2 linked regions of the Draconibacterium halophilum genome follow. The protein of the gene in region 1 interacts with the protein of each later gene in a pairwise test. Links are inferred from orthologs where the notes say so. Each region holds a gene or a part of one and is shown in the gene's direction. Other genes may lie near its edges. The genes, in order: gyrB and gyrA.

What was found.
Region 2: the proteins of gyrB (region 1) and gyrA interact in binary tests that used the Escherichia coli proteins (3 or more experiments, as listed by UniProt). The link is inferred for Draconibacterium halophilum from one-to-one orthologs.

The regions. Positions count from the first base shown.
Region 1 is NZ_CP048409.1:2,429,974-2,445,506, reverse strand. Bases 4,879-7,817 are described here. They hold gyrB (DNA topoisomerase (ATP-hydrolyzing) subunit B), read left to right. Parts: upstream 4,879-5,332; coding sequence 5,333-7,303; downstream 7,304-7,817. Other genes in these bases: G0Q07_RS09845 (LOG family protein), read left to right, coding at 7,423-7,817; G0Q07_RS09855 (TonB-dependent receptor), read left to right, coding at 4,879-4,985. In the rest of the region: G0Q07_RS09860 (tetratricopeptide repeat protein), read left to right, coding at 124-3,195; more of G0Q07_RS09855, read left to right, coding at 3,207-4,878; more of G0Q07_RS09845, read left to right, coding at 7,818-8,004; G0Q07_RS09840 (Do family serine endopeptidase), read left to right, coding at 8,245-9,684; G0Q07_RS09835 (sigma-70 family RNA polymerase sigma factor), read left to right, coding at 9,795-10,655; G0Q07_RS09830 (cation:proton antiporter), read right to left, coding at 10,707-11,966; G0Q07_RS09825 (L-rhamnose mutarotase), read right to left, coding at 12,108-12,455; fucP (L-fucose:H+ symporter permease), read right to left, coding at 12,458-13,759; G0Q07_RS09815 (mannose-1-phosphate guanylyltransferase), read right to left, coding at 13,847-14,926; buk (butyrate kinase), read right to left, coding at 15,131-15,533. UniProt on the Escherichia coli protein: DNA gyrase negatively supercoils closed circular double-stranded DNA in an ATP-dependent manner to maintain chromosomes in an underwound state.
Region 2 is NZ_CP048409.1:2,807,856-2,823,516, forward strand. Bases 4,368-7,434 are described here. They hold gyrA (DNA gyrase subunit A), read left to right. Parts: upstream 4,368-4,677; coding sequence 4,678-7,191; downstream 7,192-7,434. Other genes in these bases: G0Q07_RS11235 (tetratricopeptide repeat protein), read left to right, coding at 7,313-7,434. Also shown: G0Q07_RS11220 (SpoIIE family protein phosphatase), read left to right, coding at 1-1,719; G0Q07_RS11225 (ATP-dependent Clp protease ATP-binding subunit), read right to left, coding at 1,767-4,292; more of G0Q07_RS11235, read left to right, coding at 7,435-8,491; G0Q07_RS11240 (hypothetical protein), read right to left, coding at 8,649-8,819; G0Q07_RS11245 (FISUMP domain-containing protein), read right to left, coding at 8,897-9,958; G0Q07_RS11250 (DUF6266 family protein), read right to left, coding at 10,043-10,693; G0Q07_RS11255 (hypothetical protein), read right to left, coding at 11,263-11,490; G0Q07_RS11260 (hypothetical protein), read right to left, coding at 11,521-12,120; G0Q07_RS21415 (rolling circle replication-associated protein), read right to left, coding at 12,104-13,330; G0Q07_RS11270 (hypothetical protein), read right to left, coding at 13,393-13,752; G0Q07_RS11275 (hypothetical protein), read right to left, coding at 13,764-14,348; G0Q07_RS11280 (DUF349 domain-containing protein), read right to left, coding at 14,928-15,661. UniProt on the Escherichia coli protein: A type II topoisomerase that negatively supercoils closed circular double-stranded (ds) DNA in an ATP-dependent manner to maintain chromosomes in an underwound state.

The DNA.
Region 1 (15,533 bases):
TGTTAAGAATTACAAGCATTAACAACAGTTTAGCAAACAAGGAATAGCTATTTTAGTTGGTCGTTACAAAAGCAGAGAATAACGGCTTACAGGAATTAATTCATTAATACGAAAGCATAAAGCATGAGAACAATTCAGATTTGGATATCTCTTATTATCATTTTAGGTTCTTTTCAATACGTCACGGCGCAGGAAACGGCTTATTTCGATGATGTTAGAAAGGATATTGACATCGCAAAAGAACTCTACAACAAAGGAAAATACATTTCTACTTACCGGCAATTCGAAAAGATTCAGCAACGTGTTGAGCCCAAATCAGAACTGTATTCCGAAGCAGAATATTACAAAGCGGTTTCGGCACTTCATGCCGGTTACCGGTCGGGCGACAAACTCATTCGAACTTTTGTTGAAACCTATCCTGAAAGTCCGTACATGAACAGCGCACAATTTAATCTGGGTAAAAATCAGTTTGAAAAAAGACAATATTCGCTAGCCGTTCGCACATTTGCAAAAGTCGATCGTAGCGACTTGTCGGAAAACGAACGTATTGAACTGCAATACCAAAACGGATTTGCCAACCTCGAGCAAGGAAATAACAACGTTGCTTATCAGGAATTTATGGCTATCCGAAATACCAATAATTTGTACAGCAAACCGGCCACTTACTATTGTGCGCATATTCAATATTTGAATGAGGATTACGATGCCGCACTTGAAGGATTTACTGCGCTAAACAACGATCCGGCCTATTCGCAGGTAATTCCGCTGTATGTAAGCCACATTTACTACAAGCAGCAGAAATACAACGAAGTAGTAAATTACACCACGCCGATTATTGACGATGTGCAGGAAGAACATCAAATAGAACTGGCAAAAATAGTTGGCGATTCATATTTTCACTTAGGTCAGTACGAAAATGCCATTCCGTACTTAGAAACGTATTTCGAAACATCGGGGACAAAAACAAGGGAAGAAAATTACATCCTTGGCTTTTGTTATTACCACACCGACAAATATGCTGAGGCAGCCGAATTGTTGCAAAAAGCAGCTACCGGAGAAGATGAAATGACACAAAATGCCTACTATCATCTGGCTGACTGTTTTATAAAACTTGATGAAAAGGAAAAAGCAAAAACAGCTTATAACGCGGCTTCGGAATACGATTTTAATGCGGACATAAAAGAAGATGCGCTTTTCAGTTACGCCAAACTAACTTACGAGCTATCGTACTCTCCTTTTAACGAAACCATAAAAGCTTTTGACCGCTACATTGTGGAATACCCAAATTCGCCAAAAAACACCGAAGCTTACGAAATACTGGGTGAAGTTTATATGGTAACCAAAAACTATAAGGACGCCATAGAATCGATTGAAAAAATACAAAACAAAACACCCGATATTCTAGAAGCCTATCAGCGGGTAACCTTTTACCGTGGTCTGGAGCTGTTCAATAACCTGGCGTACAACGAGGCAATCGAGAATTTTGACTTGTCGCTGGCCAACGGAAGCTACAGCAACGAAATAAAATCGAGGGCACTCTACTGGAAGTCGGAAGCTTTGTACCGCGTAGGCGATTATAACAATTCAATTGCTTCGTACAACCAATTCGCACGCAGTTCTTCATCGGCAACCGATGCTGAAGCTTTAAGTGCCGATTACAACATGGCTTATGCTTATCTGAAAACCGATAACAAGGAAGCAGCACAACAACATTTCCGCCAGTATGTAGAAAAAATGCAGGGCAAACGAACTCCGAAGATTGCCGATGCCTACAACCGTATTGGCGATTATTATTTCCTGAATACAAATTACGCACAGGCCATCGATAATTATGAGCGTGCCTACAATATAAAAATGCTGGAAGCTGATTATGCACTGCTGCAAATTGCATTTTGCAAGGGACTTCAGCGTAAACAGCAAGACAAAATCAACAACCTGAACCTGCTGTTACGTGAGTTTCCGGAGTCGGATTACTACGATGATGCTTTGTACGAACTGGGGCGCGCGAACGAGCGAATGGGGAATAACTTTGAGGCCGTTCGCCAGTACCAGGAGATTGTTGAGAACCATCCGAACAGTAATTTTTACCGTAATGCATTGTTGCAATTAGGATTGGTAAATTATAACAACGGCGACTTTAACAAAGCCTTGCACCAATACAAAGAAGTGGCAGAAAATTACAAAGGCACACCCGAAGCAAATTCTGCTCTTCAAGGGATAAAAAATTGTTATGTGGAACTGAACAATGTAGATGCTTATTTTGCTTACGTTCGTCAACTGGGAGGCAATGTCAGCGTTAGCGCATCGGAACAAGACCAGTTAACCTATTCAGCTGCAGAACGTGTTTATATGGCCGGAAATGAGGATGCAGATATTCAACTGCAACAGTACCTTAATCAATATCCAAACGGAGCTTACGTTACTAACGCACATTTCTATTTAGCGGAAACTCGTTACAAGGAAGGTAAATACGAGGAAGCCAATTCGCACTACTCGTTTGTAGCCAACCAGCCCGATAATATTTTTACCGAACAGGCACTTGCACGAGCATCGGAACTAACTTACAATGCCGGCGATTACAATACCGCGCTTGAGCTGTTTAATCGCCTTGAAGAAAAAGCAACCGGAAAATGGAATTCGCTTCGTGCCAACACTGGTCAAATGCGTTGTCACCTCATCAATCAGAACTATCAGCAGGTAATTGTGGCTGCCGAAAAGGTAAATAAATCGGATGTGGCCAACGACGCTTTAAAAAAGGAATCCGATTATGCCATTGGAAAATCAAACTACGAACTGGGCAATTTAAGCTCAGCAATTAGTCCCCTACGCGATGTGGCAAAAGATACCAAACTGGAACAGGGAGCAGAAGCCAAATACCTGTTGGCAGAAATTTATTACCGCGACAACAACAAAGCCAAGGCTGAAGAAGAAATTGTTGATTTTATTGACAAAGGAACGCCCTATACTTTTTGGCTGGGAAAATCATTTTTACTACTGGCCAGTATTTACGAAGATAACGGCGATCAATTTCAGGCCAAACACACTTTAAAAAGTTTAGCAGAAAACTATAACAACGACAACGACGGAGTGAAAGCCGAAGCCCGGAAACGCCTCGATGTTATTCTGGCCAAAGAAGCGCAACAACAGCAAAATGCGGTCGACAGTTCGTTCCAAATGGAAATTAAACAAAACTAAAAATGCACAACATGTTCAAAACAGCTCGATATATTTTAACACTATTTTTTGTTGGCACTGTCATTTTTGCACAGGCGCAAACCGACACCACGCTTACACAGGAAGTAGAGGTTACAAAAGCCTACAAGCCAACCCTTTCTGATGCGAACAAACTGAACAGCATGCCAACTATTGATGAAACAGAACATCAGAAACCAACATTTAAGTACAACATCAACAGCAAGCCGGTTTTTAGTACGTTTTCTGTGAATCCGTTAAAAGCAGCCATTGTTGAAACGTCACAGGACCAAGATAATGGATACGGCTTGGTACGTGCCGGACTGGGAACCACATTCCGTCCTTATGGCGAGGTTTTCTTTAATAATCAGAATTCTAAAAACTCATTGTTTGGCATTCATGCCATGCACCTTTCGTCGTTTGACGATATTGAATTGGAAGGCGGCAATAAAGTGGATGCGCCGTTTATGAAAAACGAGGTCGACTTGTTTGTAAAACACCTTTTTCGTGACAATGTACTTTCGGTGAATCTCGATTTTAAACACGATGCTTTTAATTACTATGGCTATCCTTTAACTGCCGTGCCTGATCCGCTGCTGGAAGACGATCAAAACATCAATTATTTTGATACAAAGCAGTCGTTTGCAAAAGGCGGAATCAACATCGGGCTAAAAAACCCGACAGCCGAATACGATGATCCTACAGTTGGATTTGATTTTACTTACCATTATTTTGGCACAAAAACCGATCAGCGCGAGCATTACGCTAATTTTGTACTGAATGTGCAACAACCTATGGTTACCGGCGTTGGACTGCTTGAAGGCGGCGTTTTATATGCAAAAACCAGTTACAATCGCCTGCCTACAGACTCAATTAATATTGATGGCTCGCAAATAATTTTACACGCCAAACCCGCCTGGTTTATCGGCAACGAAACAGCCAATATTACACTCGGCGTTAATACCTGGTTTATTATGGTTTCTGATGAAGATACCGAAGCCAAGATTTCACCAAATGTACGCGCCAATTGGGCACCGGTTCCGGAACTGATCAATCTTTACGCTGGAATTGATGGCGACCACATCAGCAATTACTATTCAAAAATTGCCTACGAAAATCCATTTGTGGATCCGGTGCACGATGTAATGAATTCGTTCCAGAAATTTCGTTTTTATGGTGGTTTCGATGGCAAACTTTCAAAAAAGACCAACTTTAAAATTTCGGCAGAATATGCCATGATCGATAACCAGCCGTTCTATTATCTGAGTGAAGCTTTATATTTTGATCCTGCATACAATCCCGCTCCATCGATTGTTGACAATACTTTTAAGGTTTTATATGATAATATCGACCGGTTAAAACTAAATGTGGAGGTCTTTCACGCTTCATCAGATAAAGTTGACCTGACGGCATCCGTTAATTACTACAACTACAAGCTCGATGAGCAGGAAGAAGCCTGGAACCTACCAAAATGGGATGCCAACTTAAATATTGGCTACAAAGTAAGTGAACAACTTAGTTTGTCGGCCGACATCTTTTTAATGGGCGAACGAAAAGCACTGATAATTGAATATCCCGGAGATCCAAGACAGTTTAGTGCTCTTGTACCAATTTACAAATCAAACAATCTCGACACTGCTTTCGACTTAAATGTAAAGGGCAACTACCAGATCACCAACCAATTTTCGGTGTTTGCACAGCTTAACAATTTTGGTTTTCAAAAATATCAACGCTGGTTCGGATACCCGGTGCAAAGCTTTAATATGATGGCCGGAATAAGTTATTCTTTTTAACCGGCAACAATCAATCAATTCGATCAAAAGGGAGGCTTAAGCTTCCCTTTTTTTAGATAAAAACAATACCACTTTTTGTCGTTTTTCCCATCCATTGTTCTACGAAATAAAAACCGGCGTCTTTGCGCTCATTTTGAGGTTAATATCTTGTTAAAAAAACAGGCGTTTTAAGCCATTTAAAAAGGTGATTTTCTGCCTATTTTTTATATATTTGTGACATGATTATAAGATCGTTTTAAAATCACGATAAAAGCCTGAAGATCAACTAGTTTTCTTCGAAAAGATTTTAATTCTTTTTAGCGGAGAAAACTATTTTGTTTTAGCAGATTTAATTTTAACAAACAGAGATGAGCGAAAGTAAAAAAAATGACCTCCTAAACATCGGCAAGGGAAACTATGGAGCAGATAGTATCCAGGTACTTGAAGGATTAGAAGCGGTAAGAAAAAGGCCGTCGATGTACATTGGCGACACCAACGAAAAAGGGTTACACCATTTGGTATACGAAGTGGTTGACAACTCAATTGATGAAGCGCTTGCAGGATATTGTAACAATATCGATGTAATTATTCATGAAAATAATTCCATTACCGTTAGAGACGACGGCCGTGGAATTCCAACCGAAAAACATACAAAAGAAAACAAATCGGCGCTGGAAGTTGTAATGACTGTGCTGCATGCCGGTGGTAAATTTGATAAAGACTCGTACAAAGTTTCGGGTGGTTTGCACGGTGTAGGTGTTTCGTGTGTGAACGCATTGTCGTCTGACCTGAGAGCAGAAATACACCGCGACGGACAAATTTGGGTTCAGGAATACAAAATAGGAAAGCCACAATACGAAGCCAAAATCGTTGGAGAAACCGACATTACTGGTACAATAGTAACTTTCCAACCCGATGTTTCGATATTTTTAGAATCAAAATACAAATACGAAATACTGGCTGCACGATTACGTGAGTTGGCATTTCTGAATGCCGGAATTAATCTTTCGATTATTGACGAACGCGAAACGGATGAGGAAGGAAATTTCAAAAAAGAAAACTTTTATTCAGAAGAAGGATTAAAAGAATTTGTTGAATATCTTGACACAACACGTGAGAAGCTGATTGAGGAGGTGGTACACATCACTACTGAAAAGAATGGTATTCCGGTGGAAATTGCATTGCAGTATAACACTTCTTTTTCCGAGAACATTCATTCATATGTAAACAATATCAACACCATTGAAGGAGGAACACACTTAACCGGTTTTAGACGTGGATTAACACGTACCCTTAAAAATTATGCCGACCAAAGTGGAATGCTCTCAAAACTGAAATTTGATATCAGTGGCGACGATTTTCGCGAAGGATTGACATCAATAATATCGGTAAAAGTTGCCGAACCACAATTTGAGGGGCAAACGAAAACAAAACTAGGTAACTCCGAGGTTAGTTTATCGGTTGACCAGGCCACCAGCGAAGCCTTACAAAATTACCTGGAAGAAAATCCAAAGGCAGCCAAGCAAATTGTACAAAAAGTAATTTTGGCAGCTCAGGCCCGTCATGCGGCTCGTAAAGCCCGCGAAATGGTGCAACGTAAAAATGCGCTTTCGGGTGGTGGATTACCGGGAAAATTGAGTGACTGCTCTGAAAAAGATCCTGCTCTTTGCGAAGTATTCCTTGTCGAGGGAGATTCGGCAGGCGGAACAGCCAAACAAGGTCGTAACCGCAGAACACAAGCTATTCTTCCGTTGCGTGGTAAAATTCTGAACGTAGAAAAAGCCATGCAACACAAGATTTTTGAAAACGAAGAAATCAAAAATATTTTCACAGCGCTTGGAGTTACCATTGGTACCGAAGAAGATTCGAAAGCCCTAAACATGGAAAAACTGCGCTACCACAAAATTGTGATAATGACCGATGCGGATGTGGACGGAAGTCACATTGCCACGCTGATTATGACCTTCTTCTTCCGATACATGAACGACCTGATTACAAAAGGGCACCTCTACATCGCTGCTCCTCCACTCTTCCTCATAAAAAAAGGTAAAAAAGAATCATATGCCTGGAACGAGAAACAGCGTCTACAGCTGATTGAAGAATGGGCCGATGGTAACGAAAGTGCCGTGCATACGCAGCGTTACAAAGGTTTGGGTGAGATGAATGCTGAGCAACTTTGGTCAACAACAATGAATCCGGAGCAACGTATGCTACAACAGGTAACCATTGATAATGCCGCAGAAGCTGATCACATTTTCTCAATGCTCATGGGCGACGATGTACCGCCTCGCCGTAAGTTTATTGAAGACCATGCCACTTACGCAAATATTGACGCGTAATAAGGTTGAAGAACAAATAGCGCAGCGAGTCATTCCTTACTGCTGCCAATTTTCATAAAATATTGAGTTAAAATCCGGGATACATTCCTGGATTTTTTCGCTCTGCTAAATACCAAAATATGAACATCTGTGTTTTCTGCTCATCGAGCAATGCCATAAACGAAAAGTACTTTGAAGCTGCTCAAAATCTGGGAGAGTTAATTGGCAAAGGAGGCCATAATCTTATAAATGGTGGCGCCAATGTCGGATTGATGGAAACTGCTACTATTTCTGCCAGTAAAGCAGGTGCTGAAACAATAGGTATTATTCCGGAACGGATGATTGGTCGCTCGTTGGCATCCAACAACACTCATAAAGTTATAATTACTAAAGATATGATGGAGCGTAAAGCACAAATGCGCGACATGTCTGATGCGTTTATTGCATTACCAGGAGGTTTCGGAACACTCGAAGAAATACTGGAGGTAATTACACTTCGCCAACTCTCCTATCATTCAAAACCCATTGTTTTTGTGAATACAAATAATTTTTTCGACCACCTCTTTAAACAATTTGAGCTTTCGTATGTCGAACTATTTGCAAAAGATATTTACAGACAATTATATTTTGTTGCTGAAACACCTAAAGAAGCAATGAAACACATTGAAAACTATAAGGCTGTAGAAATCGATCTGAAATGGTTTAAAGTTCCTGAAAAATAATTAATTGCACCTGTAATTATTTAAGCGATAAATTGTCCTATTATTTGCATGTTCTGTCAAGCCATAATGACATAGTTTCAGAGAAGGCAGTTTTTGTTTCAACTTTTTAACACTAGTCATAGCTAGGTGTTAAATTATGCAAAATAGAAGCATTAAGTGGCAGGCCAGCAAAACAGTGGCAGCAAATTTGCGTTCTCAATAGCCTGAAAAGAAAACAAGAACGTATAAAATTTTTAAGTTATGAAAAGAGTAGGAAGAATTTCGCTGATATTTTTACTTGTTATAGCAGGTGCATTTGTAGGAGTTTGGGCTTACAGCACTTTTTTCGATAAGCCACAAGTTGTAACAGTAAAAGAAGAACAAGCAGCACAATTTGTTAATTACCCCGCAGACAGCGACCAAAAGTTACCCGATTTAACTTTTGCTGCCGAAAAATCAATTCACGCAGTAGTGCATATTGCCACACAATCTGTTCGAACCGGTCAATGGTCGAGCGGCAACCCGTATTTAGATGAGTTTTTTGGATTACAAAAAAGAGAACCACAAGTACAACAAGGTTTTGGCTCGGGCGTAATCATGTCGGAAGACGGTTATATCATAACCAATAACCACGTTATTGAAAACGCTCAGAATATTAAAGTAATACTAAACGACAAAAGGGAATTTGAAGCACGATTGGTAGGTACCGATCCGTCAACCGATATCGCCTTATTAAAAGTTGAAGCAGAAGATTTGAACTATTTAACTTATGGCAATTCAGATAATCTTCAACTTGGCGAATGGGTTTTGGCAGTTGGTAATCCGTTTAACCTTACTTCAACAGTAACAGCCGGTATTATTAGCTCTCAAGGACGAAACCTGGGAATTAACCAGGACCAGTACCGAATTGAGTCATTCATTCAAACCGATGCAGCAGTAAACCCCGGAAACAGTGGTGGAGCATTGGTTAACCAACAAGGCAACCTGGTTGGCATTAACACTGCAATTGCTTCACGTACCGGATCATACGCTGGATATTCTTTTGCCGTACCTGTATCAATTGTTAAAAAAGTAGTTGAAGATCTCAAAGAATTTGGAGAGGTACAACGTGCATTACTGGGTGTAAACATTGGCGATGTAAATGCAGAAATTGCAGAAGAACTGAACCTTGACAAGGTGGAAGGTGTTTATATAGGTAGAGTCGTTGAAAACGGAGCTGCCAACGAAGCCGGCATAAAAGAAGACGATGTTATCATTAGTGTTGATGGCGAGAAAACAAAAACAGCAGCCGAGCTACAGGAAAGAGTTAGTCAGTACCGTCCGGGCGACAATGTAGATATTGTTGTAATTAGGGACAATGAAAAGAAACAATTTACCGTTACCTTACGTAACAAACACGGCGACACCGAGATTGTACGCGACAATATAACCGTACTTGGTGCCGAGTTTGAAGCAGTGAGTAACAGTGTTAAGCAAGATTTGGGAATCAGAAACGGTATAATGATTACTAATCTTCAGAAAGGAAAACTTAAAGATGCTGGCCTCGAAAAAGGGTTTATCATTACCACAGTAAACAAAAAGCCAATTTACGAGGTATCAGATTTTAAGCGAGAAGTTGGAAATGCGAGAGGAGGAATATTGGTTGAAGGAGTATATCCGAATGGAAAATCAGCATACTATGTTTTTGGCGTTGAACGCTAACATGTTAAGCTTATACCTTTAACTTTGTATTAATTACAAAATACGATACGCTTTCTCTTTGACCATTAGATATTAATGTTCTATATTTGCACGTTTTTTAAGGATTATATATGAGACAACTAAAGATCACAAAGTCTATCACTAACCGTGAAAGTGCCTCTTTAGATAAGTATTTGCAGGAAATTGGTAAAGAAGAGCTGATTACTGTAGAAGAGGAAGTGGAGTTAGCACAGCGGATTAAAAAAGGCGATCAGGCGGCTTTGGAGAAACTTACAAGAGCAAACCTTCGATTTGTTGTATCGGTGGCAAAGCAGTACCAAAATCAAGGACTTAGCTTACCCGATTTAATAAATGAAGGCAATCTTGGGTTGATTAAAGCAGCCGAGAAATTCGACGAAACCCGCGGTTTTAAGTTCATTTCTTATGCAGTATGGTGGATTCGCCAATCTATTCTTCAAGCGCTTGCTGAGCAATCGCGTATCGTTCGTTTGCCTCTGAACCAGGTAGGTTCGTTGAATAAAATCAACAAAGCATTTTCAAAATTTGAGCAAGAACACGAACGCAAGCCATCGCCTGAAGAATTAGCAGAATCTCTTGAGCTACCTGCTGATAAAGTTGCAGATACTTTAAGAGTTTCTGGCCGACATGTTTCGGTTGATGCACCTTTTGTTGATGGAGAAGACAACAGTCTTCTTGACGTTTTGGTGAACAACGATTCGCCAAATGCCGACAAAAGCCTTATCAACGAATCTTTGGCAAGAGAAATTTTCCGCGCGTTAGCAACTTTGACTGAGCGAGAAAGTGACATCATCAAACTATTTTTTGGCATAGGGTGCCAGGAAATGACATTAGAGGAAATCGGTGAACGATTTGGATTAACCCGGGAACGGGTAAGACAGATAAAAGAAAAGGCTATCAGACGATTAAGACATACATCGCGTAGCAAATTATTAAAAACATATCTGGGCTAAGAAGAAAAAGAAAAGGTTGTCATTTAAATATGGCAACCTTTTTTATTTTAGTCAATTGGGCATCTCAATTACATCAGGCTTATCTCCCGCATCACTTTCCTGAACTTCTTCCTCCCCTTCTTCTCCATTTTTAGGATTGGTACTCTTACTTGCAATTAATGCCCAGGCCATAATTAAACTGGTAGAAATAATTACTACAAATAATACTGCACCTTCAAATTTTTCAGCCCGTAACGATTCGGGAATAGCAAAAAACAACAAAATAGTTATTAAGCCCTTGGGAGCAATAAAAGTTTGCGGCAGTGTATCCTTTCGCTCAACAACGTAAAATAATCCAAACCGCAGCACATAAGTAACTACCAGAAAGATTACACTTACTAGCCAAACTTTCCAGTTATATAACGAAGCCAGCGGCAATGTCATTCCAAAAACAACAAAAAAGAAGGTGCGTACCAAAAAGGCTGTTTCCTTAGTAATCATTTTAAACTGATCGAAAAGACCATCAATTCTTGAATCGCTCAACCATTCCCTCAGCCTTCCGAAAAGTAAAACTTTATAATTACGCAACAACAAGCCAAACATTAGAATAATAATCAACGATGACAGGTGAAACATTTTTCCTACAGCATACAACAAAACCAGTACTGCCAAAAACAAGAAAAATTTTGCATCGCCTTTAATATTCTGAATAATATAGAGCAAAGCATAACATAACACCACCGAAATAACCAGCGTAAGCACAATGTTACTTCCAATGGCAAAACTAAGCTGGCGCATACCCTCCACATTAAGGTTTTCAACAATCATATAAAATACCATAATGCCCAAAATATCAGAGAAGGTACTTTCATAAATAAGAAATTCTTTCTTGTATTTTGTAAGATTGGCAACACTTGGGATAATTATAGCACTACTCATTATTGAAAGGGGCAGCGCATATACCAATGCGGGTAAAAAATTTATTTCAGGAATAAAAAACTGAATAACAAAAGCGATAGAAACAGCTGTTAATCCCAACGATAAAGAGGCAATGGTAAATGATTTCCATATTAACGGCCAGTTTTCTTTCTTCAACTCAAGATCGAGAGCAGCTTCAAGTACAATCATTATTAAACCAACAATGCCCAATACTTCCAGTGCCCAAAAATAGTCGGGCTCCATTTCAAAGTAGGTCATTAATTGTTGCACTCCAACACCTAATAATATCAAGATCAACACACTAGGCACATTGGTTTTTCGTGCAAACATATTTGTAAAAAAGGATAATATAATAATGACGCAAAGGCCAATTAAAAAGAGGTATGCATTCATAAAGAGATATTTGTTTTAAGTTAAACAAACAGTTGGATTGTACAATTGTTTTTATGAAAAAGGCTGGCCTCTTTCTTTTGTTTAGAATACTGATGGAATCATTTCATACCCAGCAAGTACTAGAAAACTAACTCCTAATATTTAGTTTCTTAACTTAAAAATACGCTCCATTAATTGCCATTTTTCATCTGCCGTTGCAGTATCAGCGGTTTTTTGAAATTGCGACACATAAGCTTCCCATTCTGCCTGTCGTGGTTTTTTGGCTAATTTGCTCATGTCGGTATCGTGATCAAAATTGGGAACGGTATCCATGATCATAAAAAGCTGATTCCCCAACAGGTAAATTTCCATGTCAATAATCCCAACATCTAACATTCCCTGGGTAATTTCCGGCCAAACTGCACCCGGAGTATGAACTTTTTTATACTGCTCAATCAATTCCTGATTGTCTTCCAATTGCAAAGTTTTACAGTAGCGATTGTACTCCATTTTTATTGCGTTTTTTTAAATTCACGATAAGATCTTCTTCCATATATTGCAATTACGATAAAACAAATAAACGGCAAAATGAACGAAAAATTAACTGCCGGAATCGGCCCGATCGTCTCTTGATCGATAATAAGACCTTGCAATGGTGGCATTAAAGCTCCGCCCACAATTGCCATTACCAAACCAGCAGCTCCCAGAGTTGTATCGTCGCCAACATCTTCCAAAGCAATTCCGTAAATTGTCGGGAACATTAGCGACATAAAAGCTGAAGTTGCCACTAGTAAATACAATCCCATCATTCCCTGAATCAAAATTACACCAGCAGTTGTAAGCATTCCTCCCATGGCAAAAAGCAACAACATATAACGGGCGTTCAGGTACTTCATTAAAAAGGTACTGATAAAGCGACTGATTATAAAAATTGCCATGGCAATAATATTGTAGTTTTGTGCCTCAGCCTTTGGAATTCCTAAATTATCAGCATACTGAATAATAAAAGTCCAGCACATGATTTGTGTTCCCACATAAAATACCTGTGCAATTACTCCTTCACGGTATATTTTATTCCGGAACAACCTTTTTGCCGAGTGCCATGGATGAATTTCGTGATCTGCACTTTCGCGTTTTGGCATTTTTGCAACGGCAATTATTATCAACATTACAATTACCACAAAGCCCAAAACTACGTACGGATCGCGTATTACAGCCAGATCGTTTGTGCGTATAACCGCTTTTTCTGCAGCACTTAATGTATCAAAAATCAGATTCCCGGTTTCATCGCGCATGTCTGATTCTAATGATGATAAAATTAGTTTTGAAGCAATAAACATCCCAAGGATCGACCCCAATGGATTAAACGACTGTGCCAGGTTTAAACGTCGTGTCGCGGTTGCAGGATCGCCCATGGATAAAATATAGGGATTGGCTGTTGTTTCCAGAAAAGCCAAACCAAAAGTAAGGATGTAAAGTGAAACCAGGAAAAAACCAAAAAACTCGTATTTTGCTGCCGGAAAAAATAACAAGGCACCAATGGCGTATAAGGCTAATCCGATTAGAATTCCGGTTTTATACGAGTATCGTTTAATAATTAATGCGGCCGGAATTGCCATTGTTGCATACCCGCCATAGAATGCAAACTGCACCATCGCGGCTTTTGCATTGGATATTTCCATTACCGTTTTAAATGCCGCCACCATTGGGTTGGTGATGTCGTTGGCAAACCCCCAAAGCGCAAACAAACTGGTAATTAGTATAAACGGAACAAGAATCTTCTTGTCCACCACGATTGATTTAGTCTTGTTCATTGGTTCAATAGTTTAACTAAACCACCAAATATTGGTAGTTAGTATAGATTAGAGACCTGTCCGGTAAACATTACCGGGCAAAGTTTTTTATAAATATTCCGATTTGTTTTTAGCTTTTAATTGTTCAACAATCTTTTTAATGTCTTCGGCATTGTCACGCTTGCAAACCAAAGTGGTATTGCCATCGCGCACAACAATTACATCATCCAAACCAACAACAGCAACAAGACCGTCGTCGGTAGACACGTAAGAATTATTCGAATCTAAAAAGATAGCTTCCCCTTTTCCGGCATTTCCATTTTCATCTTTTTCATCAGTCTGATATACCGATTCCCAACTGCCCAGATCATTCCAATCAAAATTTCCTTCAACCAGATAAATATTTTTGGCATGTTCCATAATGCCATAATCTACAGAAATACTTTCAACAGCACGGTAAATAGTATCCAGTGTTTCAGGATAACCTGGATTTCCTAAATCAGCCTGAATTTTGCGTAAATCAGCATACAAGTCCGGGGCAAATTGTTCAACAGCTTTCAGAAAAACAGACACCTTGAAAACAAACAATCCACTGTTCCAGTAAAAACCACCTTGTTTAAGGTAATTTGTAGCTGTTGCTTCATCCGGTTTTTCAACAAAACGTTCAACTTTAAACTGTTTTATTTTTTCATCGCCGGTAATATCCTCAGCAGTTTTTACATAACCATAACCCGTTGCCGGATAAGTTGGCGTAATTCCCAACGTTACAATTCCATCGCGTTCGTTTGCAATTTTTGCAGCAGCCAAAACGGTATCTTCAAACAAGGCATTATTTTTTATTAAATGATCGGAAGGAGAAACAACCATCACTCCATCCTGATTTTCGCGCTCGGCATACATAGCAGCCAAACCAATACACGGCAAAGTATTTCTTCCAATTGGCTCATATATCAGGTTTTCTTTAGGAAGCATTGGTGTTTGTTCTTCCAGAATTTTTGCCTGTGTGGCGCTTGAAACAATGTATATATTTTCTTTTTTGGTGAAAGTTGCAAATCGCTCAATAGTATCTTGAAGGAGCGATTTATCACCAAAAATATTCAGGTATTGTTTTGGTTTTACCGTTTTACTGCTTGGCCAGAATCGTGTTCCCGATCCTCCTGCCATGATTAGGGTATAAAGATCTTTCATATGATTTCAATTCTAAGTTTATCAAAATGCCGGATAAAATGTGTATAATTCAATTCACCTTTAAGTGTGATGAATAAATACTCACGCTAAATTTTTACTAAAATGTAATTTTGATTTGCAATGTAATAAATTGCCCCGATAAGCCACGGCAAGATGGAGGTATAAATTTCAGAAATTATTCACTGTTTTTTGAATGGCAGACTATTAATGGACAGGATTATATTCTTTAGCCTCAATTTCGCCATTGGCAACACGAAGTGCATTAATCGCAAGCGCTTCCAGCTCATCTTCTCCCGGGTAAACAAACACTTTTGAAATAAATCCTGTTTTATTTCGAATGTACAACTCCAGTTGTTTGTTGTATGCCAAACCACCGGTTAATAATATACCATCTACTTTTCCTTCCAGCACAACGGCCATTTCTCCAATCATTTTGGCCACCTGGTAGAACAAAGCTTCCTCAACGCCTTTTGCTTTTGCATCGCCATTCTTCATTCGATTCTCCACTTCCATAGCATCGTTGGTGCCCAGGTAAGCCACAAAGCCCCCCTCGCCAACTACCATTCGTCTGATTTGCTCCTGCGAAAACGTGCCACTAAAACAAAGA
Region 2 (15,661 bases), 370 kb from region 1 along the record:
GAGATTGCCGGAAACATTGCCGACCAGGTAATTTTTTACGGACAGCAAGATCACGCCGATTTATTTATTCAAAGTTTAGTCAATAAATATCAGTTTATTAATGCCATTTATGTAAAAATTGATTCAACCGTAACCGATTTACCATATTGGAGCTACTTTACATACCGGGATGGTGATTCGATTTTAATACAACGGGGCAGCAATAGTTTTTCGTCGTGTGCTAATGAACAAGAACAGTTTGAAAAACTTGTTGCCCAGGAAGGTGTAGGTTGGTCTGAACCCTATTTGTGCGAACGAAATAATATTGTGGTGGCAGCTTATTGTGCTCCGATAATGATAGAAAATCCATCCGGACAAGTAGAACGTGTTGGAGAAGTTATTTGTGAAATGTCACTAAATGAGCTAAATAAGCAGGTGAACAGTTTGAAAATTGGAAAAGGAGGTTTTGCTTTTCTGATGTCGAAAGATGGCGTTTTTATTACGCATCCCGTTAGCGAGTGGATTCTAAACAGAAGTATTTATGATTCGAATGAAAAGATTCTTAAAGAAGATATTACGATCACAACCAATAATGTACTGGCAGATTCAAAGCCGGGAACGTTAATTGCGTATCCTGAATTATTTAATTTTGAGAAAGCCCTGGTGTATTATGTTCCCATCGAGCAAAATGGCTGGGTTTTGGTATCGGTATTGCCTTATAAAGAATTATTTGAACCCTTGTATTTACCTGTACTTCAGATGTTGTTTTTCTCCGTTTTAGGAATACTCATTATTTACTTAACCGTTACATACATTATTAACCGGCAGATAAAACCGCTGAGTCTCGTTACCAAACAATTAAAACGTTTTAGTAATCTAACGGGGCCTTATAAAGATATTCCTGAGAATGAAGTTGTTCAGGTTGCTGAAAGTTTGAACTACATGAAATTGTGGTACGAGAAATACCTGCAAACACAATCCGACGAGCATAAGAAAAAACTACAGCGCCAGGAAGACATGAATCAGGCTTCCGAAATTCAGCAAAGTTTTATTAAAACAATTTATCCTGCTTTTCCAGACCGGACCGACATAGATCTTTATACCACCTACCAACCGGCCAGAGGAGTAAGCGGCGACCTGTTCGACTATTTCTTTATTGATGATGAACACCTGGTATTAACCATGGGCGACGTATCAGGCAAGGGAGTTCCGGCAGCATTTTTTATGAGCGTTGCACAAACGATTATAAAAACAAACGCATTGGTGCCAAAAGCAGATGAAATTGTAAAAAGAACAAATAAAGAATTGTGTACAACGAATCACCATCAGTTCTTTTTAACCCTTTTTCTGGGTGTTTTGAATGTTAAAACGGGCATATTAGAGTATTGCAATGCGGCTCATACTCCCGCATATAATATAAATAAAAATGGGAAGATTAAAGAACTTGCCCAGTCACATGGACTTCCATTAGGGCTTTATCCTGACAAATCTTATGGTTCAGCTAAAATTCAGCTTGAGAAAGGCGACACACTGGTTTTATATACCGATGGTGTTACCGAAATGCTCGACGAAAACAATGTACAGTACGGTAATCAGCAATTGGTAGAAAACCTGAAATCGTTGGCCGGACAAAGCCCAAAAGAAATGGTTGAGCGTTTAGAAAAGAGTTTTAAAATACATTATGGTCATGGTCCTCAATCGGATGATATCACCATGTTGATTTTTAAATACAAGGCATAAAAAAAGGAGGCTTTCACCTCCTTTTTTTATATATGAATATTTGTTTCCTATTCTTTTAGCGCTTTTTTGTTTGATAAAATACGCATCTGTAACCTTTCCTTTTTCTTATCAAAACCTACCGAAATTGTATCTCCTTCGGAAATCGATGCTTTGATAATAATTTCGGCCATTTCATCTTCCAGGTATTTCTGAATAGCCCGTTTTAGTGGTCGTGCACCAAACTGAGGATCGTATCCTTTCTCAGCGATAAAATCTTTTGCTGCCGGAGAAATTTTCAACTTGTAATTCAGCGATTCAACACGCTTGTACAAACCTTCAATTTCGATATCAATAATGGTGTGAATATGTTTCTTCTCCAATTGATTAAACACAACAACATCATCAATTCGGTTAAGGAATTCTGGTGCAAATGCTTTTTTCAATGCTTTCTGAATGACATATTTTGTATGCTCATTCTCTTCTTTCGCTGTTTTTATGGTTGAGAAACCAACGCCACGTCCGAAGTCTTTTAACTGGCGCGAACCAATGTTCGATGTCATAATAATAATTGTATTTTTGAAATCGACATTGCGCCCTAAACTATCTGTCAAACGTCCTTCATCCATTAACTGAAGTAGAATATTGAACACATCAGGATGTGCTTTCTCAATTTCGTCGAGCAAAACAACTGAGTAGGGCTTCCTTCTCACTTTTTCCGTCAATTGCCCGCCTTCTTCGTAACCTACATATCCCGGAGGCGCTCCCACTAATCTTGATACCGCAAATTTCTCCATGTATTCACTCATATCAATCCGAATCAGCGAATCTAAATTGTCAAATAAATAAGTTGTTAGAACTTTTGCCAGCTGGGTTTTTCCAACACCAGTGGGACCCAGAAAAATAAATGTTCCAATTGGGCGGTTGGGATCTTTCAATCCTGCGCGGTTACGTTGAATCGCTTTTACAATTTTGCCAATAGCCTCGTCTTGCCCAACAACTTTTCCTTTCAAATCTTTGCCCATGTTCATCAGGCGTTTACCTTCAGCTTGTGCAATACGTTGTACCGGAATTCCCGACATCATCGCAACAACTTCGGCAACCTTATGCTCATCAACGCTTTCACGATGATTAATAAGATCTTTTTCCCATTGTTCTTTTGCATCTTCCAATAGCGTGAGCAGATTCTTTTCTTTATCACGGTAATTAGCGGCCAACTCAAAATTCTGACTTTTGACGGCGCTTATTTTATCCTCTTTTGTGTTTTCTATTTTTTCTTCAAGCTTAACAATGTTGTCCGGAACATTAATATTCGTGATATGAACACGCGAACCGGCTTCGTCAAGCGCATCAATGGCTTTGTCGGGCAAATAACGATCGGTAATGTAACGTGCTGTTAGCTTCACACAGTTTTCAATCGCTTCAGGTGTAAATGTTACATTGTGATGATCTTCGTAACGATCTTTAATATTGTTAAGTATTTCAATGGTTTCATCAACCGAGGTTGGATCAACCATTACTTTTTGGAAACGACGTTCGAGTGCTCCGTCTTTTTCAATTTGCTGACGGTACTCATCGAGAGTTGTGGCTCCAATACATTGAATATCGCCACGTGCCAAGGCAGGTTTTAACATGTTGGCAGCATCCAGCGAACCAGTTGCACCGCCGGCACCTACAATAGTATGAATCTCATCGATAAACAAAATAACGTTATTAACTTTCGACAGCTCATTCAATATTGCTTTCATTCGCTCCTCAAACTGTCCACGATATTTTGTTCCTGCTACAATCGAGGCAATATCAAGACTTACCACTCGTTTGTCGAATAATATTCTTGACACTTGTTTGCCTACAATACGTAGCGCCAATCCTTCAGCAATTGCCGATTTACCAACGCCGGGTTCTCCAATCAAAATGGGGTTGTTCTTTTTACGGCGACTCAGTATTTGCGCCAGTCGCTCAATCTCTTTTTCGCGACCTACGATTGGGTCAAGACTGTTTTCTTCTGCCAGCTTGGTAATATCGATACCAAAATTATCGAGCACCGGTGTGTCCGATTTTGCTCCGGCAGCTTTTTTAGCACTCTGTCCTCCCGATGGGCCTTTGCCAAAACCTTCACCCGGTTCATCGTCATCACTTTCGGGAAAATCAGATTTTGCTTCAGTTTGCTGGTAATCTTGCAATTGCGACTTAACCATGAAATAGTTAATACCTAGTTCAACGAGCATTTGAGTTATCAAGCTGTCGTTATCTTTTAAAATAGCCAGCAAGAGGTGGCCACTGTTAGCAGTTGCACTTTTAAACGATCTTGCTTCTAAATAAATCAACTTTAATGTTTTTTCAGTTGATTTCAGCATGATCAAATCAGCTTTCTGATTAATATCTTTATCTGTGCGTACCTTGCTTTCGATTAGTTGTTTTACTTCAACCAGATCAACACCCAGGTTTTCGAGAATATCAGTCGCAGTTCCTTCGCCTTCTCTCAAAATTCCTAAAAAAAGGTGTTCCTGGCCTATATAATCATTCCCCAAACGAATTGCTTCCTCCCGGCTATATCCAATTATGTCTTTAATTCTTGGTGAAAATTGTGAATCCATATATAGTTTCCTTTTTGTCTCCGTTTAACAAATACTATTCCTAAAAGGTTGAAAGACTAAATTAAATAAAATTTGAAGCTACAAAGTATCGAAATGGCAGAAGTTATCAAATGTAACAAAAACATCATGAAAAGATGACAGTTAAATTGTTAATATCTTCTTATCAAAAGCATGTAAAACACCACTAAATATAAGCGTGACACAAATGATTTTACTATTTTTGTATGTCTTAAATGTAAGGTAACATAATAAACAATTTTTATGTATCAAACTTTTTTTGAGTATAATAGACAGACAGCGCTAAATGCCCTTATCGCCAAGGGTTTCGATTATTAATTTTAGTGTCACAAACTTTTAGTGATAATTTATTTTTAAAGGAGATATAATGACAGAAGGTGAAAAGATTATCAAAATAAACATTGAGGAGCAGATGAAATCTGCCTATATTGATTATTCAATGTCGGTAATTGTTTCGCGTGCACTACCAGATGTACGCGATGGTTTTAAACCGGTACACCGCCGGGTTTTATTTGGTATGCACGAATTAGGCATATTTTCTAATCGTTCATATAAAAAGTCGGCAAGAATTGTTGGTGAGGTACTTGGTAAGTATCACCCGCATGGCGACTCTTCAGTTTATTTTACCATGGTGCGTATGGCTCAACATTGGTCGTTACGTTACCCGATGGTCGATGGTCAGGGGAACTTTGGTTCTGTTGATGGCGACAGTCCGGCAGCAATGCGTTATACCGAGGCTCGAATGTCGAAGATCTCGGAAGAAACACTGGCCGATTTGGATAAAAATACTGTTGATTTTCAGCCCAATTTTGATGAATCGTTAAGTGAACCTAGTGTATTGCCAACAAAAATACCACAGCTACTTGTTAACGGAGCTTCGGGTATTGCAGTTGGTATGGCAACAAACATGGCGCCACACAACCTCAGCGATGTTGTTGATGCTACAATTGCGTACGTTGATAACACTGATATTGAGATGGATGAGCTTATCCAGATCGTAAAAGCGCCTGACTTTCCAACGGGAGGTATAATCTATGGTTACCAGGGTGTGGTAGATGCGTATGAAACCGGTAGGGGACGTATCGTCATCAGAGCTAAAGCCCATATTGAAAATGAAGGTGGTCGTGAGAAAATTGTTGTTACCGAAATTCCATACATGGTTAACCGTGCAGAAATGATTCAGAAAACTGCCGATCTGGTTAACGAAAAGAAAATTGAAGGAATTTCGAATGTAAACGATGAGTCGGACCGCGATGGAATGCGTGTTGTTTATGATTTAAAACGCGATGCAATGAGCAACGTTGTTTTAAATAAATTATATAAATATACACAGCTGCAAACGTCGTTTAGTGTTAACAGTATTGCGTTGGTACACGGTCGTCCCAAGATCCTAAACCTTAAGGATCTGATTAAATACTTCATTGAGCACCGCCACGAGGTTGTTGTACGCCGTACGAAATACGAACTGGAGCAAGCTGAAAAACGGGCTCATATTCTGGAAGGATTAATAATTGCCAGCGATAATATTGATGAAGTAATTGCGATTATCCGCGGTTCGTCAACACCTGAAGAAGCACGAAACAAATTAATCGAACGATTTGAATTGAGCGATATTCAAGCGCGTGCAATTGTCGAAATGCGTTTGCGTCAGTTAACCGGTCTGGAACAAGACAAACTTCGTAAAGAATACGATGAGATTATGGCGCAAATAGAACATTATAAAGCAATTCTTGCCGACGTTAATTTGCGGAAGGAAATTATAAAAGAAGAATTACAGGAGGTTAAAAATAAATACGGAGACGAACGTCGTACGGAAATTGTTCCTAACGCCGAAGAATTCAATCCTGAAGATTTTTATGCCGATGACGAAATGGTAATTACCATTTCGCATTTGGGCTATATAAAACGTACACCACTAACTGATTTCAGAACGCAGGGAAGGGGAGGTATAGGATCGAAAGGAAGCACCACCCGTGATGAAGACTTCCTGGAACATATTATAATTGCCTCGATGCATAACACTCTTTTGTTGTTTACTGAAAAAGGAAAATGTTTCTGGCTGAAAGTTTATGAAATTCCTGAGGGAACAAGAGCTTCAAAGGGTCGGGCAATTCAAAATATGCTGAATATAGAACCTGATGATCAGGTACTGGCATTCATAAAAGTGAAGACACTTGCCGATGAAGAATTCATCAATAATAATTACATTATTCTTGCTACCAAAAAAGGTATCATCAAAAAAACAACATTAGAAGCTTACTCACGTCCACGCCAAAATGGTGTGAATGCAATCACCATTAAAGATGGCGATCAATTACTGGAAGCACGTCTTACGAATGGCAGTAGCGAAGTTATGATTGCTGTGCGTTCCGGAAAGGCAATTCGTTTTAACGAAAGTATTGTTCGCCCGATCGGAAGAACAGCTTCCGGAGTGCGGGGTATAAAGCTTGGTCACGAGAATGACGAAGTTATTGGTATGGTTTGTGTAATGGATGAGAATGAAGATATCCTGGTAGTTGCAGAAAAAGGATATGGAAAACGTTCTAAAATTGATGATTACCGTGTTACCAACCGAGGTGGAAAAGGTGTAAAAACCATGAATGTAACTGAAAAAACAGGAGAATTGGTTGCAATCAAAAGTGTTTCTGACGATAATGATCTAATGATTATTACTCAGAAAGGAATTACCATTCGTCTGGCAGTTAATACCATTTCTATTCTCGGAAGAGCAACTCAGGGAGTGCGTGTAATTAATTTGAGAGATGATGACAGTATTGCTTCAGTAGCCCGAATAGCAGTGGTAGAGGAAACTGCCGAAGATATTACTGAAGTTGACACTGAAGATATTGATACTGAAGAAAATAACTTAGAACAAGAATAAATTATATATTATTTTTGTTGTTATTTTGAAAAAAATTGAAAACATATATTTTTGTGGCCTGTATCGTATCAGGCTTAATATGGCATAAACACGAATTGTAAAACTATAAATAAGTATAAAAATGAAAAAAACTATTATTCTTCTAGTCCTGGTATTTTCTGTTTCTGTAGCTTTTGCTCAGAAAGGTAAAGTAACCAGTGCTCAGAATCTTAAAGAAAGCGGCAAACTAGATAAAGCGTTGGAGTCCCTTGATGAAGCACTTGATACTTCTGACGATAAAGCAGTGAAGAAAACTATTCCTTGGCCAAAAACCTGGGAAGTTAGAGGAGAAATCTATCAGGCAATTTTTGCAAGCCAGGATAAAAACATGAAAGCTTTAAGTGATGATCCGCTTACTGTTGCTTTAGAATCATACAAAAAAGCACTTGAATTAGACGAAAAAGATAAATTCTCAAAAAGTGTAAAAATTAAATTAACGCTGTTAACCAACGATTTAACAAACCAGGCAGTTGAAGCGTTTAATAACGACGATTACGAATTAGCATTAAAATCTTTCGAGCAAATCCTTGAAATTCAAGATATTCCTGTTGTGAAAGAAGATAGTCCAAATGCTGTTGATACCGTAATTATATTCAACGCAGGTCTTGCTGCATTCAATGCTCAGAATTATGAAAAAGCAGTTGAGTATTATGGAGAAGCAGCAAAACACGGATACAACGGTGCAAGAACTTATTCATTAATTTCTGAATCGTATATTCAAATGCAGGATACTGTAAATGCGTTAAAAGCAGTTCAGGATGGTTTTGAAAAATACCCTGATGATAATAACGTGTTGACAAGTATGATTGACCTGTACATGAAAATTGGTAAAAATGAAGAAGCGTTGAAATACCTGGATATGGCAATTGAGCAAGATCCTAACAATGTAACGTATTATTTTGCCAAAGGTGCTTTATATGAAAAATTTGGTGATGAAGAAAAGGCTGTTGAGGCTTATCAAAAAGCGTCTGAGATCGATCCAACTTTTTTTAATGCATACTATAACCTTGGGGCATTGTACTACAATAAAGGAGTAAAACAAATCGAGGTTGCAACTGCAATTCCACCAAGCGAAAACGAAAAATACGAAGCTGAATTAAAAAAAGCTGATGTATGGTTTCAGAAAGCACTTCCATACATGGAAAAGTGCCGGGAGTTGAATCCTGAAGACGAAATGACACTTGAGTCACTTAAAAACTTGTATTACCGTATGAAGAACATGGAAAAGTACAATGAGATTCTTGAACTATTAGGACAATAATGATACGATAAAAAAGGAGGGAATTTCTCTCCTTTTTTTACATTCACAAATATAACATAATATCAAAAGTGGGACGGAAAATCCTACTTTTTAAGAGATAAGTAGTTGAGCCGCAAGGCTTAAGAGAGGGGCAAATCTTAGCTAAGGTTTGCCTCTTTTAGTTCAAAAAAATAGGTGCATTACCTAACAGATAATTAACACCTTCAACGATTAATGAGATTGCCAGCAATACTGCAACGAAAATAACAGAAGCTTTAAAATTTCTCCCAATGCCTTTTGTGTAGCTCTCAGGATCATAAACGCCGTTATTTCGATCATTGTAACTCATCTTTTACAAAGCTATGCCAAATCAAAGAGAATTAGCAAATAAAAGCGATTGATAAAATTGATTAAAAAAAAATAAGATTAAACAACAGCAATTAAAATTACTGTAAAAGCCCAACGATCCGAAGGAATTGAAGCTATAATATCCGGGATATAAATGTAATTTCTAAACTCCATGACTGCACGCCGGTTTACATCGGGGGTATCTTCTAACCAAAACTCAGAACGTTGTAAATATCGAAAAGATGTATTATAAGCACGATAACCACCACCACGCAAACTTAAACCTGTACTATTGCGAGGAGTGGAAACACTGGACCAAAAAGTAGGATCATCGGAAAGAAAGTTAAGCGAGTTGTCAAAATCAGAACCTAAAAAAGTTTTCATTTCATTAATATCTGAAATAGAAGGCAATTTCCAACCAGTAGGAATTAATGGAATTAAACGCTGCAAAGCGGCTTCATAATAAAGGCTTCCAAATAATACATTATTACCGGGGATACCTCCCGGATCATAAGAATCACCGCCAGAGTCTACCCATTTAATAGGTTCAGTTGTAAAAACTTGCGAACCAATAGAAATAATAGGATATGTAATACCATCAATAATAGGCGGATCAGGAAGAGGTTGAGTAATTTCGATTGTACTTGTTACTTCAGCATTCAAATAGTTATTAACAACGGTTTCGGAATTGTGGCCCATTATTGAAGCAATTTGAGCATTTGTTAGGCCATCGGCGTTAAGTTCACGGATAAAACAGTAGCGATAAATGTAACTGATAATTGAACGATCACCGGAGAATAAACCACCGAAAGGATTGATTTTATTAAACAAATATTCGAGCTGACCGGATGTTCGGCCTAAAAAGGGTTTGTATTGGTTTTCGATTGCTGCAAGAAATGAAGCAAATTCGCTGCTTAGAGTTATGTATCTGACCTGGTTACCTTTTTGCGGTTGTACCGAAACTTCATAACCTGACACAATTGTCCATCTTTCAATTTCAAATATTTCCTGAAGTCTGCAACCTGTTGTTCTAAGTAACTTGAATGCTTCTCTAAGTTCCTCAAAATATGGATATTCCGCCTCAACGAAATAATTGCAAACTTCCTGTAATTGAGCTAAACCGACGTCAAATTCTGCCATAATTGAACAATTAAAAAAGCCCGGCACAACAACCGGGCTTTACCAATAATTTACAAACTCTAATTCTAACCCAAATAAAAACAGTTATGCTACAATGGCACCGGCTTTGTATTGGCTATCGCTGGCGGTGTCGCCATCAACACTTGAAAAACCAAGATAGCAATGCAAAACATCAGCTTCTTCCCAACCTTCGAGCATTGGCAAAGAATCGGTTCCATCGCCTCGGGTAGCAGCTCCAACTTTACAAGTCCATTCTTCCTTTGTTTCGTTGAAAACTACCATCAGGGGTTTGTCACCAGCGGATTGACCGGGATCGTTTGCCGTATCAGCGTAATTAAAAACCACAGTGTTTGCCGCTTCTGAAGCTACAACCGTATCGATAGGAGTGTCCGCAATGGTTCCTTTTGAGATACTAACTTCAGCAGGCAACAAAGTGGCTGCGGGTGGTGCTGATAAGTCGAATGCTGCTTTTAAGTTTGCACTTTGGAAAGCATTGAACTGCGATTTTTTAACCGCTAATTCTTTGAATCCAATTACAATAACAGCAACTAAGGTGCGATACAAACCAACCATGAAAGAGAATGCAGCTCGCTGCGCTTTCTGTTTGTCGGTTTGCGGGTTAGCTACAACAGTTGGTTTAGCTTTTAAAACATTGATTCCTTTCCAACTTGAAAAGGTAGTTCCTCCAACTGATCCAGAACTTTTACCAATGAGTACGTTAGCAACTTTAGCCATGATAAAAAAATTTAATGGTTGATATTAAAAAACAATTGAACAAAAAATATTATAAATATCTCTGATAGACTGTGTTAGGCAATTGAAATCTGTACAATGAGCAATTAAAAACCCAAACGTAAAACTTAATACATTTGAAATTCGATTCTTACTAAAAATCCAATTGGTTGCTTTACTTACAAAATTCTCTTTCTCAGAAGTCGGCATATAGATAAAATCTATTGATTATCTACAAAGTTTATGAATAATTTATTATAAATGCAAATTATATCTTTTATCACTTTCATAGATTCTATTTATAATCCTTTCGAATGGACTACCATGTCAGCTTGATTCAATAAGTATTTTTAAACTTAAATATTCTTCGTTTTAAGTCCGCTTTAAGTCCACTCGGTGAGGCATGAAATCGCGACCACTTCAACCGAAAGGTTCCAGGCACTTCCGGGAGCCTGCACGGTGTCTGTGCATGGTATCAGGCCGTCAGGCTGTAAGATCACGGAAAAGAGGTACAGTAAATAGCAAAAAAAAAGCCGCGAAAGCGGCTTTTTTTACATATGATACAATCACAACTAAAAGTCTGTAATTGTATCGCACATAATGAAATAAGGTGTGTAATCAGTAGTTTTTGATACTTCTGTAGAAAAAGAAGGGTCTGCATCTGGTTTCCAGCCTGATTTGTAATAACGCACACTAATTTTCGAAACATGGGCAGAAAATTCAAAAAATAAATGACCACCTTTTTTTTCAACTCTTTCTGAAAGAGTTGCTAAACCTGATAAAAATTGTGAAAAATTCATAATACTAAAATTTTAAGTTAAACAATAAATTCAATGAAAAATCAATTTTTTCAACGGAAAGAACCATTTGAAACTGATAGCGACTAGCCATTTTCCGCGGCTGATATGCGCAAGGCTTTGCGAAGCGCAGCGGAGCAAACAAAGCCTGGCCTTGCGCATTTCAGCTGGGGAAATACCTTTGCTTATCAGTTTGAAATGGTAGCCGGGATGAAAGATTTTCCAGACAGCGCGGCGGTGGCTTGCCACCGTTCGGGCTGTTTTCGAGCGAAGCGAGTAGACAATAACGCCGCCCCGAAAGCTGATAAAAGCACAAAAGTTTTTAATCAAAAATGCAAAGCTGATTAGGGCATGAGCGGCACCATGGGCGCGACAGCACGGGGGTGCGGGGGCTGTGCTGTTTTGCCCTGCCTTAGTGGAACTTAACATTTTTAGCGGTTTAAAAAACGGCTGAAAATGTTTAGGGACACTTAGGCAGGGACGCGCCCGGAGCGCAAAGCCCCCGCAATAACATACGTGCCAGAAAAGCTGCAAAACATAAAAAAGAAACAACGAGAAACTAATAGCTTTGCGCTTCCAGAAGAAATAAACGAAAGCCCGAATAAAAAGCGATAATTTAAATATTCTGCACATTAAATAATGAATTTGGGTTTAGAGAATTTTGCAAATGAAAATCGAGATTTGCCTTAAGTTTTGGGAAATCATTCATGTTGAGGCCAAAAGTTGTGATTGTTTTCGAGCCAACTTTCTGTTCAAACTTCCAAGTTGTTTTTTTCGCAACTTCATCAATGCTCGGGATATCTTTCCAATTTTCTACGGCCGTAAAGTTTTTACACTTTGAAAGTTTAGAGCTACAACCCCAAATCCGGCCTGTTATGCCGTGCTTTGATAAAGCGGCCAATGCGTTTTCAATATCTTCAAGCTGTTGAACTCGTTCTCGTAATTCCGCAGAAAGTTGCTGATTTTTCGGGTTTTTCTCATCGTAATAAAAAAGCGTCGCCTCGATTTCAATAATTTTCTTCTTGTGCTCATCTTTTTGAATTTTTAAGGTTTTGATTTTCTGAGAGATATCGGTTTTTGTAACTCCTTTTGCAATGTACTTTGCAAGGTATGCAGCTGTATTTTTGACTTTGTAAAGTGCGTGAATATCAGTTGAGTTTGGATTTTGCCAATTTTCGGCTTTTCCTTTTTCGAATGCTTTGAACTGAGCTGCACGGCTGCGTTTGTCTTTTGGATTTTCGGACATGCGAAAACCATCTTTAAAAAATATCTGCATGTTTTTTTGGTACCTGGTGACATATCCAAGAATTTGAACTTTTTGGTTCCAGCTTTCCCGGACTTTCTGCCATTTCAGATATTGATTTGTTAGAATGTGAAAATGAATGTTGCCGTTTTCTTGCTTTTCGGCTTTCCATATGTACAATTCTACATTGAACTTTCGGCGCAAATCATTTAAAAAAGGGTTTAAACATCTTTTTTTGATCTCATTATCGGAATGTTCCTGTTTTGCTGGAAGTGTGAGCGTGATAAATGTGAGTTTTGATTTTACGGACTTCGAATATTTGGTACCTTTTTCATAGTTGGTTGTGAAATTTTGAGTTTTTGAAATAGTTCGTTTTCCAATTATCGATCGTTCTTTTGTGAGGTACAACATAAAATCGATCGTGCGTTTTAATCGCTTCCGGGAGTGTTCCGAAAGTTCGCCAAAGTAATTTTTATTGTCGCGCAGGTTTTCCCATCCACTTGAATAAAAATGTGTTCCATCGGCGCGGGTCACTTCCTCGAATAAAGTGATTGACTTCGGACTTAAGGAATAGCAAGGAATTGCGATATAATCAGGCATGAAAGAAAATTTTAACTCGTTGTTGAGTTATGGGACATAAGATAAACCAATAGGGGCGGCGGCTATTTTGAAGCTTCTGAGAGCTCATTTAGCTGTTTTGAGCTTGGAAATAAGTTGTATTCAAAATAGGCTGGAACTGTTGGCTGTTCTTGCAAATTGACCTTGATTATAAAGCTATTAACCTCGGGGTGTGAATTGTGCATGAATCTCAGATGATTATGCAAAAGTTTGTAAAGATCGTGTTTATCGTAAAATTCAAGTTCGGTTGCTGCATTTTCAACCTGAGAGATTAACCGGTCCAATATGCCGCGGTTGTAGGGACTTAATAAATTATCATCTTTCATTCTTTTGAGGAATAGACGCAAGTCGGAAGCGGTTGCTAATACTGTGCTTTTGGGTTCTTGACTTTGTTTTTGTGACATGGTGAATGGTTTTAAGATACGATTGATAAATGTGTAATTGATTGAGAATTTTGAGAGGTGAGAGCCGCAGAATCGAACGATGTTGCGGAGTTGAGAGAGTAATTTTGAATTTCTGCTTTACATTCCTGGAGCTGATTAATCAAGAAATCGCAGCGAATTTCTGTAGCTGCATAAGATTTTTTAGAGTTTAATTTCCTGATAATCAAAAGAATTTCGATTAAGCTTTCAATCAGGCTGTAAAGGTTTGGAAATACAAGAAAGTTGCCATCTGAACGAATGCCGATAAAAGTCAGCTGCTCGAACTGTTTTTCTACGTAAGAAATCAGAGCATTAACTTGACGTCGATCTGCGTAAAGTTCAGAGTGTCGTTTGTCGCGGTTGTCATCGAAATAAAAATAAACTTGCCGATATAAACTGAATACATCAGCAAAAATTAAATTTAATCGATTGTAACGCTTAGTAAGAAATTTGGAACTCTTAACAAGAAACTTTTTGCATTTCTTTTCATTTGAAAATTCATGAACTGTGCCGTTACCTAATTTTACGACGTAATGTTCATGTACATGAGTGTAGGTTTTAATTGAAAGGGAAATCATTGGGTGTAAAACAGAATTTTGGGTTAGTTATGTGAATTAGTTATTTTTCAATTCACAATATTTATTCCAATATTCTACTTAACTTAATATCAATTATAGGACAAACGTATTTATTTAATATTTGGTAGCACTTCACAAAATACGCCCAGCTCTGCTGGTTTGCATAAAATCAGTTATCGCGACTGATAAGTCCGATAACGTCAAAGATTTTATGTAAAAGTTTAATCCGTAGTTCTTCACAAATGTTTTTCCTATAATTCAATATTATGTCTGCGCTCATTCCTTGAACTCATAAAGACCACGCGTTTGAAATAGGCTAATCTCGGTAAACTGAGTTCAATTTTATTCTTATGCAACTTTAAGCGATCTAGAATTTGAAATTCCCTGAATGGTTCTTTCCAATACTCTCAGAGATTTTAGATTCTCATTTGGCGCTTATTTTTGTATTAAAATTTCAATATTCTGAATAACTGAATAACTGCACGTAATTTTATTTTTACGCTATTCTCAGCACGTTAAGATGTAAATAAAAAAACCGGTATAAACCGGTTTTTCAATACTGCACTATATTATTCTATTTTAATCATTATCCATTTCGTCAATAACACGAATCTTGTCTTTCAGCAGTTCAATTTTTTGCTTCGTTACTTCAATTTTCTTTTTGACATCTGCAATTAACGATTCCGCATTTTTAGATTTGGCAAAGAATCCTACGTTGTTGTCCAGCAACACTAAATCATTTTCCAGTTGTTTCATTTTGCTCATGTACTTATCGCGTTCCATGCGCATTTTATTTTGTCCACGCATCGATTCAGAGAACGACGACATTTTATTTCTGAATTTTAATAAGTTACGTCTTTCATCATCCAGGTTAAGGTCGTCAAACAGTTTATTAATGGCATCTCTAAACTGTACTTTAATCTCATCTTTCTTTTTAAAAGGTACATGTCCAATTTCAGTCCATCTGCGCTGAAAAGCTTTTAATGATTCCAGGTTTTTGTCAACCTTTTCAACCGGTTTAAAGTTTTCAACCTCTTTTATAAGGTCTTCTTTTAGCTTCAAATTATCATCCTGCTCGGTATCTACATCAGAAAAATGCTCTGATTTTTTATCAAAGAAAAAGTCGCAGGCCGCCCTAAAACGTTTCCATAAAGCATCAGAATGTTTCCGCGGCACCGGACCAATTTCTTTCCATTTTTTCTGGATATTAATAAAGTCTTGTGTTGTTTTTTTCCAATCATCACTGTCTTTCAGCGACTCTGCCTGAACACACAGATCAGTTTTTAACTGCAGATTATTTTGTTGCTCTTCCT